4 regions of the Duganella sp. HH101 genome follow, and region 3 is predicted to be linked to each of the others. Evidence: predicted binding sites of a transcription regulator. Region 3 holds the regulator's gene; each other region holds the start of a gene.
What was found. Region 3 encodes FNR, which switches genes on or off when oxygen is low (the NO sensors DNR and NnrR bind a similar motif). Its sites were predicted from a motif close to TTGATNNNNATCAA; they were not measured.
Positions count from the first base shown of each region.

Region 1: a site for FNR is predicted at 1,095-1,108, ahead of DUGA2_RS03700 (carbohydrate kinase). Genes of this name have one in related genera too.
Region 2: a site for FNR is predicted at 1,563-1,576, ahead of DUGA2_RS29095 (KamA family radical SAM protein). Genes of this name have one in related genera too.
Region 4: a site for FNR is predicted at 1,158-1,171, ahead of DUGA2_RS25280 (OmpW family protein). Genes of this name have one in related genera too.

Region 1 is NZ_LRON01000002.1:198,133-201,337, reverse strand. Features, by position in the region: gene DUGA2_RS03710 (phosphopentomutase) at 1-39, opposite strand, end outside; gene xapA (xanthosine phosphorylase) at 96-935, opposite strand; gene DUGA2_RS03700 (carbohydrate kinase) at 1,147-2,289, shown strand; gene DUGA2_RS03695 (pseudouridine-5'-phosphate glycosidase) at 2,301-3,205, shown strand, end outside.
Region 2 is NZ_LRON01000028.1:77,403-80,607, reverse strand. Features, by position in the region: partial or broken gene DUGA2_RS29100 (MFS transporter) at 1-11, opposite strand, end outside; gene DUGA2_RS29095 (KamA family radical SAM protein) at 20-1,495, opposite strand; gene DUGA2_RS29090 (cache domain-containing protein) at 1,733-2,182, shown strand; gene DUGA2_RS29085 (methyl-accepting chemotaxis protein) at 2,198-3,205, shown strand, end outside.
Region 3 is NZ_LRON01000003.1:262,151-265,355, forward strand. Features, by position in the region: gene ccoG (cytochrome c oxidase accessory protein CcoG) at 1-551, shown strand, start outside; gene DUGA2_RS06305 (FixH family protein) at 562-1,086, shown strand; gene fnr (fumarate/nitrate reduction transcriptional regulator Fnr) at 1,087-1,845, opposite strand; gene DUGA2_RS06315 (RNA polymerase sigma factor) at 1,892-2,410, opposite strand; gene DUGA2_RS06320 (DUF2892 domain-containing protein) at 2,407-2,637, opposite strand; gene DUGA2_RS06325 (alpha/beta fold hydrolase) at 2,836-3,205, shown strand, end outside.
Region 4 is NZ_LRON01000020.1:52,506-55,710, reverse strand. Features, by position in the region: gene DUGA2_RS25290 (DUF692 domain-containing protein) at 1-752, opposite strand, end outside; gene DUGA2_RS25285 (hypothetical protein) at 793-1,059, opposite strand; gene DUGA2_RS25280 (OmpW family protein) at 1,238-1,852, shown strand; gene DUGA2_RS25275 (LysR family transcriptional regulator) at 1,854-2,777, opposite strand; gene DUGA2_RS25270 (NADPH-dependent F420 reductase) at 2,892-3,205, shown strand, end outside.

The sequences.
Region 1 (3,205 bases), on a different contig from region 3:
ACCAAACGAATCGAGCAAGAGGATAAATGCGCGTTTCATAATTTCGAACTCCTATAAAGCAGAAGGGGCGGACATTTGGCCGCCCCTCGGGAATCTTACGCCTGCGGCGTTTTGGCCACGTTGGCCAGGAAGCCCAGGATCACTTCGATCAGCGAGGTCGCCGCGACAGCCGCGTATTTCAGGGTCTGCTCGTGCGACAGCGGGAACGGCGACAGGCCTTCCGCCAGGTTGGTGATGGCCGACACGCCGACCACTTTCAGGCCGCAGTGACGGGCCGACACCACTTCCGGCACCACCGACATGCCGACCATGTCCGCACCCAGCGTCTTGAAGGCGCGGATTTCGGCAGGGGTCTCGAAGTTAGGACCTGCGTAGGCGATGTACACGCCGTCGTGCAGGGTGACGTTCTTCTCTTTGGCCGAGGTGTGCAGCAGCGCGCGCAGGTCGGCGTCGTAGGCGTTGGCCATGCTGAAGAAGCGCGGGCCGAAGCGTTCGTCGTTCGGGCCCATCATCGGGGTGCCCGGCAGGTAGTTGATATGGTCGGTCAGCGCCACCAGCGAGCCGGCGTCGACTTCGGTGCGCAGCGAACCTGCGGCGTTGGTCACGAACAGCATCTCGCAGCCCAGCAGCTTCATGGTGCGCACGGCGCTGGTCATCACGCCCAGGCCGTAGCCTTCGTAGACGTGGCCGCGGCCCTTCATGCACACCACCGATACGCCCGACAGGGTGCCGATCACCAGTTCGCCGGCGTGGCCATGCACGGTGCTGATCGGGAAGCCTGGCAGTTCGTTGAAGCTGATCGTGACCGCGTCGGTCATTTGTTCCGCCAGCACGCCCAGGCCGGAACCCAGAATCATTGCGATGCGCGGCTTGAAGCCCGCAGGGACACGGGCGCGAATGATGTCAGCTGCCTGGAATGGGGAATTATTAGACATGGTTATCCTCTGTTTTTCTGTTGTGGCTGGGGAAGCTGACACTATGCATCATCCTCTATATGTATGGCAAATACCATTTTTCTTCAGAATTTATACAAAACTCGTATAAATCGGCGGTATTATAAATCAAGGCAAACTTAGCTGCCGTGCGTGATTGACTTGATTTGAACAAATGTTTACCATGATGGACAAATGTTTTAGCGAGCACCCCGTGACCGACTCCTCCAAGAAGGACCAGCTCTACCAGCTGATCCGCGCCAACCCCTTTATCTCCCAGCAGGACCTGGCGGTGGAACTGCGCCTGTCGCGCTCCGCCGTGGCCGGCCACATCGCCGGCCTGATACGCGAACGGCGGCTGCTGGGCCGCGCCTACGTGCTGCCGGACAAGCGTCCGGTGATGTGCATAGGCGCCGCCAACCTGGACCGCAAGCTGCGCACCATCGCCCCCATGCAGCTGGGTACATCCAACCCCGCCACCGCCGAGGAAGTCTACGGCGGCGTGGCGCGCAATATCGCCGAGAACCTGTCGCGCCTGAACCTGCCGACCGCGCTGCTGACCGCATTGGGCGACGACGTCGCCGGCCGCAGCCTGCAGGACCACGCGGAAAGCGCCGGCATCGACACGCGCGGCAGCCTGAAACTGCCGGAAACGCCCACCGGCACCTACACCGCCATCCTCGACGACGCCGGCGAATTGGTGGTGGCGCTGGCCGACATGGCGCTGTACGACCGCCTGACGCCGGAGTTCCTGTCCAGCCGCCAGCCGCAGCGCTCCGCCGCCGCGATGACGGTGGTGGACCTGAACCTGCCGGCCGACAGCATCGCCCTGCTGCTCGATCACGCCCGCGCCGACAACGTGCCGCTGGTGATCGTGGCCGTGTCGCAGCCGAAGATGGCCCGCCTGCCGGCCGATCTGAAAGGCCTGCGCCTGCTGATATTGAACCGCGGCGAACTGGAAACCCGCGCCGGCCGCGCCCTGCCGACCGAAGCCGACGTGCGCGCCGCCTGCCGCGAAGTGCAGGCACAGGGCGCGCAGGACGTCATCGTCACCTGCGGCAGCCAGGGCGTGTTCCACACCCGCGACGGCGAGCTGGTATGGCTGGCCGCGCACCAGGTGGACGTGATCGACGTCACCGGCGCCGGCGACGCCTTCTCGGCCGCCGTCTGCTGGTCGCTGTATCAAGGCAGCCAGGATCTGACGCTGGCCTGCCGCCGTGGCCTGAAGGTGGCCGCGATGACGCTCGAATCCCAGGAAACCGTCTCGCCGATGCTGGCCGCCGATGTCCTCGACGAGATCCACGACTTCGACCTGTCGGCGGAGTACAACCCGCCGCTCTTCCCCAACAAGGCATAAGGAATCACACCATGCACCAATACCTCCTCTTTTCGCCCGAAGTGGCCGCCGCCCGCGCCGCCGGCAAGGCCATCGTCGCGCTGGAATCGACCATCATTTCGCACGGCATGCCGTATCCGCAGAATGTGCAGATGGCGCGTGAAGTCGAACAGATCATCCGCGACGGCGGCGCCGTGCCGGCCACCATCGCCATCATCGGCGGCAAGATCTGCATCGGCCTGTCGGAAGAACAGCTGGAACTGCTGGGCACCTCGCCCGACGCCATGAAGGTCAGCCGCCGCGACCTGCCCTACGTGCTGTCGCAATCGAAACTGGGTGCCACCACCGTGGCGGCCACCATGATCTGCGCCGAACTGGCCGGCATCTCCGTGTTCGTCACCGGCGGCATCGGCGGCGTGCACCGTGGCGCCGAGACCAGCTTCGACATCTCGGCCGATTTGCAGGAACTGGCGCAAACGTCGGTGGCGGTGGTGTGCGCCGGCGTCAAGTCCATCCTCGACATCGGCCTGACGCTGGAATACCTGGAGACGCATGGCGTGCCGGTGGTCAGCGTGGGCCAGCGCGGCTTCCCCGCCTTCTTCACGCGCGAGAGCGGCTTCAACGCCGACTTCCAGCTCGACACGGCCACTGAGCAAGCGGCCTTCATCCACACCAAGTGGCAGCTGGGCCTCAAGGGCGGCGTGGTGGTCAGCAATCCGGTGCCGGCCGATGAAGCGATGCCGAAGGCGGAGATCGACGCCATCACCGCGCAAGCCTTGCAGGAAGCCGATGCGCAAGGCGTCACCGGCAAGAACGTCACGCCCTTCCTGCTGTCCCGCATCAAGCAGCTGACCGAAGGCCGCAGCCTGGCGACCAACATCGCGCTGGTGAAGAACAACGCCCGTTGCGGCGCCGCCCTCGCGGTGGCCATGCTGGC
Region 2 (3,205 bases), on a different contig from region 3:
CGGCCGGCCATGGCCGCACCTAGGCCGGAACGCCGGTGGTGCCGGTGGCGCCCGCGCAACCGGCCGCGCCGCCGCCGCGCAGCGCCTCGTCCTGCCGCGCCGGGATCAGCGGGATCACCTTGCGCTGTCCCGGCGGCTCGGCGCCGTATTCGCTGCGGCTGCCGCCCTCCTCCTCGAAGAAGAACTTGTCCTTGCCGAAGGCCGGCTTCAGCTCGTCCATCCAGGTCGCGTTCGGATCGAACTTGGCGTAGAACGGCTTGCGCACCCAGTCCGCATTGCGCGCCTGCAGGAACTGCAGCGCGAACACCTTCTCGCCGCCGATGTTGGCGATACCGTCGATCACCACCTTGCCGGGGAAGGCGCTCATCGACGGCCCGCGCACCGTGCGCGACAGGCCGGACACCATCTGGTAGGCCTGCTGGAAAATCTCGTGCGCGCGCGCCAGCGGCAGCTGGAAGTACTCGCGCGGCCCGGTGTCGCGCTCGACGAACATGTAGTAGGGGATCGCGCCCAGCCGCACGCCGGTCTGCCACAACTCGGCCCAGCTGTGCGGGTCTTCGTTGATGTGGCGGATCAGCGGCCCCTGCATGCGCAAGGTGGCGCCGGTGCCGACGATGCGCTTGACCGCCTGCTGCGCGATGTCCGGCCGCAGCTCGACTGCGTGGTTGTAGTGGCCCATGATGGCCATGTTCTTGCCGCTGGCGACCACCCGCTCGAACAAACGCAGCAAGTCGTCGGCGTCGCGGTCGGTGACGAAGCGCTGCGGCCAGTACGCCACCGACTTGGTGCCGATGCGGATGTTCTGGATGTGCGCCAGGTCCGGCGCCAGCAGCGGTTCGATGTAGGCCTCCAGCGAGCGCGTGTTCATGATCAGCGGATCGCCGCCGGTGATCAGCACGTCGGTCACTTCCGGATGCATGCGCAGATAGGACGCCAGCTCGTGCGATTCCTTGGCGTCGAACTTCATGTCGTCCATGCCGACGAATTGCGGCCAGCGGAAGCAGAAGGTGCAGTAGGCGTGGCAGGTCTGGCCGGCGCTGGGGAAGAACAGCACCGTCTCCTTGTACTTGTGCTGCAAGCCCTTGAGCGGCGCGTCGTTCACGCGCGGCACGTTGTGCGTCATCTGCCCGGCCGGGTGGGGGTTCATGCGCAGGCGGATGCGCCGCACCAGCTCCGTCAGCGCCTGCTGGTTGGCGCGGCCCAGCACCAGTTCGCGCAGCTGGGCGTAGTCGTCCGGCGCCAGCATGTCGCGGTGCGGGAAGGTCAGGCGGTAGATCGGATCGTCGGGGATGTTGCTCCAGTCGATCAGGTGGTCCATCACGTATTCGTTGGTGCGGAACGGCAGCACATGCGACACCACCTGCACCGCTTCCTGCAGATCGGGCGGTATCCACTCCCATTGGCGCGAATTGGCTATGGTCTGGCGGATGAAGGGCTTGAACTTGGGGGCTAGTGCGCCGGCGCTGTTCCAGGACGCTATCGGGGTGGTGGTCATCACAGGTTCCTATCGCAATAAAAGGAGGGGTGGGAATTGCATGCTAGGCCTCCGTCAAAAATTCAGATTGCCGTAAATCAACTGACGCATGGAAATAAAATTTTCCTTGACGCCGACCTGCGTGCACAGTTGCCACACGGCCAGAACTTGCGGCATCGCAATCCCCGCCCGACTGGGGCGGCGTACAGTTGCTTGGAGCAATCCCGCCCCCTCCCCACCCACCGACGAGGAACCACCATGAGACTGATCGCCCTGTTGAGCGCCGCCGCGCTGCTGCACCTGCCCGCCCACGCCGCCGAGCCCACCGAAAAAGACGCCATCGCCATGGCGGAAAAAGGCGCGGCCTTCATCAAGGCCCACGGCAAGGACGAGATGATCAAGAAGCTGGCCGCCAAGGATCCCGACTACGTGCAAGGCTCGCTGTACGTCGACCTGCGCGACATCAACACCGGCATCGTGCTGGCGCATCCGATCAACCCCTCCATCGTCGGCAAGAACCTGACCGACGTGCCCGACGCTAACGGCAAGAAATACCGCCGCGAAATCATCGAGCTGGCCGCCAGCAAGGGCCACGGCTGGGTCGACTACCAGTACAAAAACCCCAACACCGGCAAGATCGAACCCAAGACCACCTACATCCTGCGCGTCGGCGACGTCGTGCTGGAAGCCGGCATCTACAAAAAATAGCGGCGGGAGCGCACCATGCTGAAGAAACTGCGTATCGGTCCCAAACTGTTGCTGGCGCCCGGCCTGGTGCTGCTGCTGCTGATCGCCACGGCGGGCGCCGCCTACTACGGCATGGTGCGCCAGAACGCCTCGCTGGAAAACCTGGTGCAGCTGCGCGCCGCCCGCCTCAAGGCCGCCGCCGACATCAGCGGCGAGGCGCGCTACGCCCACGCCCACATCTACCAGCTGCTGGCCTGGGTCAACGGCAGCTTCGCCCAGGCCCGCATCGACGCCCTGGCGCGGCAGATCAAGGCCGGCCACAACGAGATCGACAACCGGCTGCGCCAGCTGTCGGCGCAAGCCTCCGCGCCCGGCGAGGGCCGGGAACGGGCGCTGGTTAGCCAGGCGCTGCAATCGCTGGCGGCCTACCGCAAGGCGGTGGGCGACGCCATGGAGATGGCGTCCATGGACCAGAGCATCGCCACCAACGCCATGGTCAACGGCGAGAAGCAGTTCCTGCTGCTGAACGAACAGCTGGCGCAGCTGTCGGCGCTGGAGAAGCAGCTCGGCGAGCAGGCCTACGCGCGCGCCAGCGACGAGTTCCACGCGCTGGGCCGCAGCATGGCGCTGCTGGTGCTGCTGTCGATCGCGCTGTCGCTGGGCGTGACGATGGCGGTGCGCGGCGCCATGCTGCGCGACATCCGCGCCATCGCCGACGTGGTGGTGGCGCTGGCGGCCGGCCGCCTGGGCGCCGGCCGCGGCAACGACGGCCGCGACGAGATCGCCGACACCGCCCGCATGCTGGACCACACCATGCACAACCTGACCCAGACGCTGGGCGCCATCCTGGCGGCGGTGCGCACCATCGACAACGCCGCCCACGAGATCGCCAGCGGCAACCTCGACCTGTCGACCCGCACCGAGATGCAGGCCAGCTCGCTGGAGGAAACCGCCAGCGCCATGGCCAGCCTGACCAAGGCGGTGCAGGACAACGCCGCCAGCGCGCGCCAGGCTTGCACCTTGGCGGCCGACGCCACCGCGCTG
Region 3 (3,205 bases):
GCATCGGCTGCGCCGCCTGCGTCGACGCCTGCAACGGCGTGATGGACAAGATCGGCCAGCCGCGCGGCCTGATACGCTACAGCACCGAGCGGGCGCTGCTGATGCACTACACGCCGACCGAGATCCGCCAGCGCACGCTGCGGCCGCGGGTGAAGATCTACGCCGGCATCCTGGCGCTGATCGTGGCGGCGGTCGGCATCGCGCTGTGGCTGCGCACGCCGCTCAAGCTGGACGTGATACGCGACCGCGGCGCCATGGGGCGCGAGGTCGAGGAGGGCATGATCGAAAACGTCTACCGCCTGCAGATCATGAACACGACCGAGCAGGCGCACACCTACCGCATCCGCGTCGGCGGCCTGCCCACGCTGTCGCAGGTGACGCCGGAAGAGGTGCGGGTGGAAGGCACCGAGACCAAGGCCTATCCGATCCGCCTGCGCACCGAGCACGGCGCCGGCCAGCCGGGCTCGAACAAGATCGAAATCGAACTGACCGCAGTCGACCAGCCGTCGCTGCATGTGAAGGAACACGCGGTATTTTTCGTGCCGCGCTAAGGAGAGCAAGATGAGCGTATCGATGATGGCGCAAGCGCCGGCGACGCCGTGGTGGAAGCAGCGCTGGCCGTGGCTGCTGATGCTCGGCCCGGCCGTGGTGGTGGTGGCCGGCAGCTATACCGGCTACCTGGCCTGGTCGCAGCAGGACGCGCTGGTGGTGGGCGACTACTACAAGCAGGGCAAGGCCATCAACCAGGACTTGCGGCGCGACCGCCTGGCCTCGACGCTGGGCCTGTCGATGTCGCTGGGCTACGACGCCACCACCGGCACGCTGAACGGCCAGCTGCGGCGCAATAGCAGCGACCAGGGCCGGAGCGAGCGGCTGTTCGTCCACCTGTCGCATGCGACGCTGCCGGAGAAGGATATCCAGCTGGTGGTGCAGCCGGACGAGTTCGGCGCGTTCCAGATCAATCTGCCGATGCTGGAGCGCAGCCGCTGGGTGGTGCTGGTGGAGGGCGAGCAGCGCGACTGGCGGCTGGCCGGCGCGTGGACCTGGCCGGCGCAGCGCCAAGTGACGCTGCAGGCCGACAACTAATCAGGCGCAGGTCTGCATGCCGGCGGTGATGGCTTTCAGCGTCGGCACGTCGAGCAATTCGATTTCGCGGTTGCTCACGCGCAGCAGGCTTTCCTTCTTGAACTTGGACAGCAGGCGGCTGATGCTCTCGATCGTCAGCCCCAGGTAGTTGCCGATTTCCTCGCGCGACATGCGCAGCTGGAAGGTGTTGGGCGAGTAGCCGCGCGCCTCGTAGCGCGACGACAGGTTGATCAGGAAGGCGGCAAAACGCTGGGTCGCCTGCATATTCCCCAGCAACAGCATCACGCTTTGCTCGCGCGTGATTTCCTGGCTCATCATGCGGTGGAAGTGGCGCAGCAGCGTCGGCATATCGGCCAGCAGTTGTTGCAGGCTGCCGAATGGAATCTCGCACACCTCGCTGTCTTCCAGCGCCACGGCGGTGCAATGGTGCAGGTCGGTGCTGATGGCGTCCATGCCCAGCAGTTCGCCGGCCATCTGGAAGCCGGTGATCTGTTCGGCGCCCTCGCGGTTGACCTGGTAGGTCTTGAAATGGCCCAGGCGTATCGCAAACAGGCTCTGGAAGGGATCGCCGATGCGGAACAGCGTGGCGCCGCGCGCCACTTTACGCCGGCGGCCTATGATCTGGTCGAGCCGGTCCATATCGTTGTTGTCCAGCCCCATGGGCAAACACAGTTGGTGCATGCTGCAGGTCGCACAACTGGCCTTGAGGATCTCGATGGTGGCGCTGGGCAGGACCAGCTCTGGAAGTTCTCGTATCATGCAGCCAGTGTAGACCATTTGTCGTCATCTGTGGTCGATGCCGCAGTCATCCGATCAAGTATTCGCGCGCCATTTTCCTTGCACGATGCAAGCGGCTCTTGACCGCCGCGCTGCTGTCGCCCACTTCGGCGGCGATTTCGGCGATCGACAGCTCGGCGAAGTCGCGCAGCAGCACCACCTGCAGATAATCGGCCGGCAGCGATTCCAGCGCGTTGACCAGCTCCAGCCGCAGGCCGGCCGTGTCTTGGCTGGCCAGCCACTGCTCGGCGCGCTCGTCGTCCCACGGATCGTGGCCCAGCGCCATGCGGCCGAGGCGGTGGCACTCGCGCTTGACGACCTGGAACAGCCAGCCGGAAAACGCCGCCAGCAGGCGCACCGACGACAGCCGCCGCGACAGCACCAGCAAGGCTTCCTGCACGGCGTCGTCGACGTCGCCGATCAGGCAGTTGCGCTGGGCGTAGCGGCGGATGTCGGGCTGGCACAGCCGCAGCAGCTGCGCCAGCGCCGCCGGATCGCCGCGGTGGGCGGCGTCCAGCACGGGGAGATGGTGTGCCGCCAGTGTCATGGATTTCCGTTATGTTGGGCAGCCTGCGCCTTGTCCAGCCGGCGGCCGACCAGCGCGCACATCGGGCAAAAGCCGAACAGGCCGGAGCCGACGATGCCCGCCGCCGACGCCGCCAGCGCCATGCCCCACATGCCGCCCAGCACGACTATGCCTATCCAGACGGCGATCAGGCCGGCCACCACGCGCAGCGCGCGCTCCCAGTTTGGTACATTTTTCACATAGAACATAGTGCACTCCAATTCGTCGCAGAGGAAGTCCCTCGGCTGCTAAGAGGGCGGCCGGCGCGGTTTGGATTCGCGCTGCGGATGAATTATCACAAAATATTTAGAATTTTTATCTTGCACGCGATTAAATTGCGAGCTATAGTTCAACACATCAAGTAGCACACTATTTGATCGCCAACTACCCAACTGAAAGAAAACATCATGAAACGCACCCTGATCGCTACCGCACTGCTGGCTTCCGCATTCGCCGCCCAGGCCGCCGCCCCGGCCGCCGACACCACCGTCGTCCTGGTCCACGGCGCGTTCGCCGATGGTTCCAGCTGGGACAAGGTCATTCCGCTGCTGCAGGCCAAGGGCTTGAAAGTGGTGGCCGTGCAGAACCCATTGAGCTCGCTGGCCGACGACGTCGCCGCCACCCAGCGCGTGGTCGATGCGCAAACCGGCAAGGTGGTGCTGGTCGGCCACTCGTGGGGCGGCACCGTCATCACCCAGGCCGGCACCAGCGATAAAATCAAGGCCCTGGTCTATGTGGCCGCGTTCGCGCCGTCCGAAGGCGAGGCCACCGCCAACC
Region 4 (3,205 bases), on a different contig from region 3:
TCTATCATCGTCGCGACCTTGCCGAAGCGGCGCAAGGCTTGCGCATACAGCGCCCACACCGGATCGGCCACCGCCTGGTCGTGGGTGTCGATGATGCAGCCCTCCTGCACGCTGTGGCCGGCCAGGTGGATCTGCTGTACGCGCTGCGCCGGCAGCGCATCCAGATAAGTGATCGGATTGAAACCGTGATTGACGCTGCTGACGTAGACGTTGTTCACGTCCAGCAGTATCAGGCTGTCGGATTCCTTGGCCACGGCGGCGACGAAATCCCATTCCTGGAAGGTGTCCGAATCGAAGGACAGGTAGCTGGACACATTCTCCAGCAACAGCGGTCGTTCCAGGTAGTCCTGCACGCGCCGCACATTGCGCATCACGGTGGCCACGGCCTCCTCGGTGTACGGCAGCGGGAACAGGTCGTGCATATTGGCGCCATGCGTGCCGGTCCAGCACAGGTGGTCCGACACCCACAGCGGCTCCACGCGCCGCACCAGCTTTTTCAGTTCGCGCAGATACTCGTCGGACGGACCTTGCGGCGTACCGATGGACATCGACACGCCATGCATCACCACCGGATAGTCGCGGCGTATGCGGTCCAGCATCGCCAGCGGCTTGCCGCCGGGGACCATGTAGTTCTCGGACAGGATCTCGAACCAGTCGATGCCCGACGCCGCCGGCGGCGTGGCGATGATGTCGTTGTAATGCGCGGGACGCAGGCCGAGTCCGAAACCCGGTGATGGCAGTGTAGTGGTCATGGTGTGCATGGCGCCGGACATGCCGGCGCCACATTGAAGATTACTTGTCCAGGTCGACGATCTTGCCTTTTTTGGCGAAGCAGGCGCCGGCCTTGGTGGCCAGGAAGCCGTGGCCCTTGCAGGAGTTCTGGCCCTTGCAGGCGTTTTCCGCGGTGGCGCAATCGCTGGTGCCCTTGCAGCTGTTGATGCCGGCGCAGTGCACGGTGTCGTCAGCGCTGATGGTGGTGGTAGCGGCGATGGCCGATGCCGACATGGCCATGGTTGCGACGGTTGCTGCCATTGCTGCGATGCGGGTGATGTGGTTCATGGGATTCTCCAAAAAAATAGTAGGTTGGGTTGGTGCTGCATGACTCTGTCGCGGCCACTTCCCGATTACTTACACGTTTTTGAAAAATATTTTGTCTTTTGACTTGGATCAAAGTTTTTACTGCGCTGCATCAATAGACTTCACTACGTTACTTAACGACGACAAAAGAGGAAGTAAAATGAGCAAGTCTTTAGCAGCAGCAGTGTTGGCCACCCTGAGCCTGGTAGCAGGCAGCAACGCGATGGCGGAAGAAAGCCCATGGCTGGTGCGCGTGCGCGCGGTGCATCTGGACCCTGCCGACAAATCCGACCAGGTAGGCGGCACCGGCGCGTCCGACCGTCTGACCATCAGCAGCAAGACCATCCCGGAATTCGACGTTTCCTACTTCTTCACGCCCAACATCGCGGCGGAACTGGTCCTGACCTACCCGCAACGCCACGATGTGATGCTGGACGGCGCGAAAATCGGCAGCTTCAAGCACCTGCCGCCCACGCTGCTGCTGCAATATCACTTCGTGAACGACTCGCCGTTCAAGCCTTACCTCGGCGCGGGCGTGAACTACACCACCATGTCCAAGGTCGACATCCTTGGCGGCAAGGGCGGCCTGGAACATGACAGCGTCGGCTTGGCGCTGCAAGCGGGCCTCGATTACGCCATCGACAAAAAATGGTCGGTCAACTTCGACGTGAAGAAAGTGCAGATCCGCAGCGACGTCTTCATCGCCGGCGCCAAGGCCAGCCGCGTCAAGGTCGATCCGCTGATGGTCGGCGTCGGCGTCGGCTACCGCTTCTGATTCACACCGCCGAATAGCGTTTCGCCAGCCCCCGCTGGCGGAACGCAGCGGTAACGAAATCCACAAAGGCCCGCGTCTTCGCGGGCAGCAGTTTCTGGCTCGTGAAGTACAGCGAGATCGGGCCCGCATCCTCGTACCAATCCGGCAGCACGCGTTTCAGCGCGCCGCTTTCCAGATGTTCCACCACATCGGCCACCACCAGCGTGGCGATCCCCATGCCCATCAAGGCCGCGCTGCAGATCGCATCCGGATCGTTGATGAACACGCGCGGCCGCAGCTGCGCCGCCATCTCCTCGCCGTGACGGTTGCGCATCTTGCGCGCCTTGACCTTGCCGGTTTCCGGCGAGCGCATCGCGATCGCATCGAGCTGCGCCAGGTCGGCCGGCGTCGCGGGCCGCTTGCGGCCTTTCAGATACGACGGCGCGGCCACCACCACCATGTGCGCGGGCACCAGCTCGCGCGCCACCACGCCCGGCGTCAGCTCGAAGCCGCCGCCTATCGCCGCATCGTAGCCGCCGGCGATCAGGTCGGCGGGGCGGTTGTCGAAGCTCAGGTCCAGCGTCACGCCCGGATAGTGCGCCAGGAAGGCCGGCATCAGCGGCAGCACCTGCTTGCGGCCGAAGCGCGGCGCCACGCTCAGTTTCAGCACGCCGGCCGGCTCGCCCGCCTTGGTCGTCACGTCGGCGATGGCGCCCTGGATGCTGTCCAGCCCCGCGCCTACCGCATCCAGGAAGCGCTCGCCCGCCTCGGTCAGCGTCAGGCCGCGCGTGCTGCGCTGGAACAGGCGCACGCCCAGGTTGCGCTCCAGCTGCGCCACGTTGCGGCTGACCGCCGCCGGCGTCAGCGCCAGCCGGCGGGCGGCGGCGGAAAAGCTGGCCGCTTCCGCGCTGCGCACAAAGGATTCGAGATTCGACAGGGTTTCCATGGTTCATGGCCTTCAACGTTTGCTTGAAAGTGATGTTATGCGGCTGATACTACCCCTATGTAGTGCGCGTGACCATACTTGGTTCATCCCAACCACATATGAGTGATCTACATCATGAACATCTCCATCATCGGCGCAGGCGCCATCGGTTCCGCCATCGCCCGTTTGCTGTCCCGCGCCGGCCTCGACGCCTCCATCGCCAACAGCCGCGGTCCGGCTTCGCTGGCCGCGCTGACCACGGAACTTGGTCCGCACATCACCGCCGTCAGCGTCGAAGAGGCGGCCAAGGCCGACGTGGTCTTCCTCGCCGTCCAGTGGGGGCGCCTGGCCGACGCGGTGCGCGGCCTGCCCGCATGGAACGGCCGCATCGTCATCGACGCCAACAACGCCATCGAGGCGCCATCGTTCCAGGCGGTCGACCTGGGCGG